2 regions of the Variovorax sp. J31P207 genome follow, and region 2 is predicted to be linked to the other one. Evidence: predicted binding sites of a transcription regulator. Region 2 holds the regulator's gene; the other holds the start of a gene.
The links. Region 2 encodes LexA, which represses DNA repair genes until DNA is damaged. Its sites were predicted from a motif close to ACTGTATNNNNATACAGT; they were not measured.
Positions count from the first base shown of each region.

Region 1 (2,393 bases), on a different contig from region 2:
CGCCGCGGTGCGCACCATCTCCGACCGCGCCGACGACGCGGCGCATGGCGACTTCACGCGCTTCGTCTCGGTGGTCGCGAGCCGTTACAGCCTGGCGCTGATCGATGGGTGGCTGGCGACCCTGCCGCCGCCCGACGAGCAAGACGAGGCTACTTGAGCCAGCCGCGGCGACGGAAGTACCACATCGGCCCGAGGGCGCTGATGATCATCAATACGATCGCATACGCGTAGCCGTAGCTCCAGTCGACCTCGGGCATGAACTTGAAGTTCATGCCGTAGACGCTGGCGATCAGGGTCGGCGGCAGCAGCGCGACGCTCGCCACCGAGAAGATCTTGATGGTCTTGTTCTGGTTGATGTTGATGAAACCGACGGTCGCATCCATCAGGAAGTTGATCTTGTCGAACAGGAAGGCCGTGTGGTTGTCCAGCGACTCGATGTCGCGCAGGATCTGCCGCGCCTCCTCGAACTGCTCGGCGTTGAGCATTCGGCTGCGCATCATGAAGCTCACGGCGCGGCGGGTGTCCATCACGTTGCGGCGGATGCGCCCGTTCAAGTCTTCCTGGCGCGCGATCAGGCCCAGCACCTCGCCGGCCAACTCGTCGCTGACGTTGCCCGAGAGCACCTTGCGGCCGGCGATCTCGAGTTCGTCGTAGATGTTCTCCAGCGTGTCGGCCGAATACTCGGCGTCGGCGTCGAACAGCTTCAGCAGCACTTCCTTGGCGTCTTCGATCAGCCCCGGGGCACGCCGCGCGCGCATGCGCAGCAGCCGGAACACCGGCACGTCCTCGTCGTGGATCGAGAACAGCACGCCGCGGCTGCGCAGCTCGGTGTTGTGCTGGTTCAGGATGAAGGCGACGCGCACCGAGCGCGGGTTCTCGTCGTCGGCGATCAGGAAGTCGCTGCGGATGTGGAGCTCGCCGTTGTCTTCCTCGTAGAAGCGGGCCGACTCCTCGATGTCCTCGTCCATCGCGTCTTCGGGGATCGACAGGCCGTAGTACTGCTTGATCCAGCGCTTCTCCTCGACCGTCGGCGATTCGAGGTCGACCCAGATCGGCTGGAACTTGGAAAGCTCTTCAAGGGCCTCGATCTCTTCCTGGACGAGGCGGCCGTTGGCAAGCGTGAAGATGTTGAGCATGGCTCACTCCCTTGAAATGTCTGGCGTTGGGGCGAGGGGCGGGGCGCTTTCAACTCCCTCGCCAACGGCGCGTCAGAGGGGAAGTGAAAGCTGCCGAGACGGATCGATTTCCATGCGTGAGTCTCCGGTTGCAGCGAGGCGCGATTATGTCATCCGGTCCCCGGTGCCGCCGGTGTCCGACTGGACGGACATACAGTACAGTTGCGTCGATGCAGCGCCTTGCCACCCCTCTTCCCACCGCGGCCGGAAGCCAGGCCGAGCGGCTGGCTGAAGCGCTCGCGACCCTCAACGAGGCCCAGCGCGCCGCGGTCCTGCACGGCGTCGATGCCGCCCTGGGCCCGGCGCAGCAGGACCCGCGTCCGCTGCTGGTCATCGCCGGCGCCGGCTCGGGCAAGACCAGCACGCTGGCGCACCGCGTGGCCCACCTGATCGCCGGCGGCGCCGACCCGCAGCGCCTGCTGCTGCTGACCTTTTCACGCCGCGCGGCGCAGGAGATGGAGCGCCGCGCCGGCCAGGTGCTGCAGCGCGTGCTGGGCCTGGCCTCGCAGACGCCGCCGGCACTGCCCTGGGCCGGCACCTTCCACGGCATCGGCGCCCGGCTGCTGCGCGCGTACGCGGCGCAGATCGGCCTGGGCGAGAACTTCACCATCCATGACCGCGGCGACGCCGAGGACCTCATGGGGCTGGTGCGCCACAACCTCGGCCTGTCGTCCAGCACGCGGCGCTTTCCGCAGAAGGGCACCTGCCTGTCGATCTATTCGCGCACCGTCAACACCTGCGCGCCGCTGGCCGAGGTGCTGAAAGAGGCCTTCCCCTGGTGCGCCGAATGGGAGGCCGAGCTCAAGCGGCTGTTCGGCGCCTACGTCGAGGCCAAGCAGCAGCAGCAGGTGCTCGACTACGACGACCTGCTCCTCTACTGGTCGGCGATGGTTGCCGAGCCCGCGCTGGCCGAGCAGGTGGGGGGCCGTTTCGACCACGTGCTGGTCGACGAATACCAGGACACCAACCTGCTGCAGGCCGCCATCCTGCGCGCCATGAAGCCCGATGGCCGCGGCCTGACCGTGGTCGGGGACGACGCCCAATCGATTTACTCGTTCCGTGGCGCCACGGTCCGCAACATCCTCGACTTCCCGAATCAATTCGGCCAGCCGGCGCGGATCGTCACGCTGGAGCGCAACTACCGGTCGACCCAGCCGATCCTCGACGTCTCCAATGCGCTCATCGCCGGCGCCGCCGAACGGCACGCCAAGACCCTGT
Region 1 is NZ_JASZYN010000001.1:942,916-945,308, forward strand. It holds gene QTI68_RS04460 (5'-methylthioadenosine/adenosylhomocysteine nucleosidase) at 1-157, shown strand, start outside; gene corA (magnesium/cobalt transporter CorA) at 150-1,136, opposite strand; gene QTI68_RS04470 (ATP-dependent helicase) at 1,346-2,393, shown strand, end outside.
Region 1: QTI68_RS04470 (ATP-dependent helicase) is a predicted target of LexA. The motif match lies at 1,316-1,333, and genes of this name have one in related genera.

Region 2 (2,393 bases):
CTCCAGGGCCGGGTAGGCCCAAGGGGTCGAGCGCAACACCTCGAGCACGGGATCAGACGGCGGAGGCGCCCGCCAGCAGTTCCAGCATGAGTGCGATGCGCGCCTTGACCGGCGTCAGCGCGCCGGCGTCGCGCAGGCGCTGGCCGGGCTTCGGGAGGATCCGCCCCTCGGCGCAGCGCGTGGCACGCAGCACCGCGACGCCTTCGGCCTGGGCCCGCAGCGCCGCCGCCTCCAGCGCCTGGTGCAAGGTGCCGTTGCCGGTTGCCGCGAGCACGATGCCCTGCACCGGCGAGGCACCGCCACGGCGGCGCTCCTCGAGCAGCATCTCGACCAGGGAGCCGCCCGCCTCGGCGTGGCTCAGCAGGATCTCGACCCGCGGCCAGGCGGCCGCCGCGGCGATCCGATCGAACGACGAACGCGCGGCCGGGTCCGCATGCGGCCAGCCCCTGAGTTGCCTGACGGCCCCTTCCTCGACATAGGCCAGCGGCCCGGCATCGCCGGAATCGAAAGCGTCGAGACGGTAGGTGTGGACCTTCTGCACCTCGACGGCGCTGTGAACCGTGCCGGCGCACACCACGACCACGCCCCGGGCGTCCGGTGCTGCGGCGACCGCGATCGCATCGCGCAGGTTCTGCGGCCCGTCGGGCGCCAGAGCGCTCGCCGGCCGCATCGCACAGGTCAGGACCACCGGCTTCGAAGGCGCGAGCACGGACTGCAGGAAGAACGCGGTCTCTTCCAGCGTATCGGTGCCGTGGGTGATGACCAGGCCGGCGACGTCCGACTGGGCGAGCCAGTGGGCACAACGCTGCGCCAGGTTCCGCCAGATCGCGAAGCTCATGTCCTTGCTGTCCACCTGCGCCACCTGCTCGGCCGCGAGCGCGATGCCCGCCGGCGCGTCGATGCCGTGCAGCAGATCGGCGACGCCGACTTCCCCGGCCGTGTAGCCGATGTTGTCGTTCGCCGCACCGGCGCGGCCCGAGATCGTGCCGCCGGTGCCCAGCACCACGACGCGACGGGCGGAATTCTCGGAGATGTGATCCATGGCTTGCCAACTTCTCGAAACTGGTTAAAAATACAGGTACTGGACGTTTAGCCAGTGCCTCCACAGGAGCCTACATGCAGTTCGCCGTCAAGCTTACAGCCCGCCAGCAGCAGATCCTCGACTTGATCCAGAGTGCCATCGCCCGCACCGGCGCGCCTCCCACGCGGGCCGAGATCGCCGCCGAGCTCGGCTTCAAGTCGGCCAACGCGGCCGAAGAACACTTGCAGGCGCTGGCCCGCAAGGGCGTCATCGAGCTGGTCAGCGGCACTTCCCGCGGCATCCGGCTCAAGGGCGACGCCCTGCGCTCCCTCAACGAATCCCGCAACAACCAGTTCTCGCTCTCGCTGCCCGGCATGGCGCAGCTGGCGCTGCCCCTGATCGGCCGCGTGGCGGCCGGTTCGCCCATCCTGGCCCAGGAGCACGTCGACCAGACCTACTACGTCGAGAACACCCTCTTCCAGCGCCAGCCCGACTACCTGCTCAAAGTGCGCGGCATGTCCATGCGCGACGCCGGCATCATGGACGGCGACCTGCTGGCGGTCCAGTCCACCAAGGAAGCCCGCAACGGACAGATCGTGGTGGCCCGCCTCGGCGACGAGGTCACGGTCAAGCGCCTCAAGCGCAACAAGCAGGTCATCGAGCTGCACGCCGAGAACCCCGACTACCCCACCATCGTGGTCCAGCCCGGCGAGCCCTTCGAGATCGAGGGCCTGGCGGTCGGCCTGATCCGCAACACGATGCTGATGTAGGCCCGCCTTTCATTCGCGCACGCGGTCCTGCGTGCGCACCCGGTCCGGCCGCGACAGGTGGCGGGCGTATGGCGAAGAGCCATCACCCTGTCCTGGCCGATGAAAGCAATCCTGCCTGTGTTCAACCTCTGACTTTTCTGGAGTTCACATGGGAATCGCTCTTCTCAGCATTGCTGACTTTCTGACGCCGTTGCAATCGCTGGCCGACCGCTGGATGCCCCGGCGCCGCTCGAGCCGGGCGATGTCCTCGGGCCTGCGCTACGTCGGGATTCGCCCGAGCTGCCCGCTGCGCCAGGGCACGGCCGGTCCGACCATCGCCGCGGGGGCCACGGCGCGCCCGCTGCGCGTGGTTCGCATGGTCGATGCACAGCAGCCGGGCCGCGCGGCCGGCCGCATGGTGATCTCCGGCCGCATGGCCGATGTCTGCGCCGAGCTCGACCGCCTGGTCGCGCTGGAGGCCGCCCAGGCGCTGCCGCAGGCCGCCCACCTGCACTGATACCTGCACTGAAGCACCGAAGCGCGACACAAAGTCGCCGGGCTGGCACAGCATGCCGTTCGTGCAAGGCACAATGGCATGCCATGAACATTGTGATCCTCGACGA
Region 2 is NZ_JASZYN010000004.1:46,487-48,879, forward strand. It holds gene QTI68_RS14815 (hypothetical protein) at 1-36, opposite strand, end outside; gene QTI68_RS14820 (asparaginase) at 53-1,042, opposite strand; gene lexA (transcriptional repressor LexA) at 1,117-1,791, shown strand; gene QTI68_RS14830 (hypothetical protein) at 1,940-2,287, shown strand; gene QTI68_RS14835 (D-2-hydroxyacid dehydrogenase family protein) at 2,371-2,393, shown strand, end outside.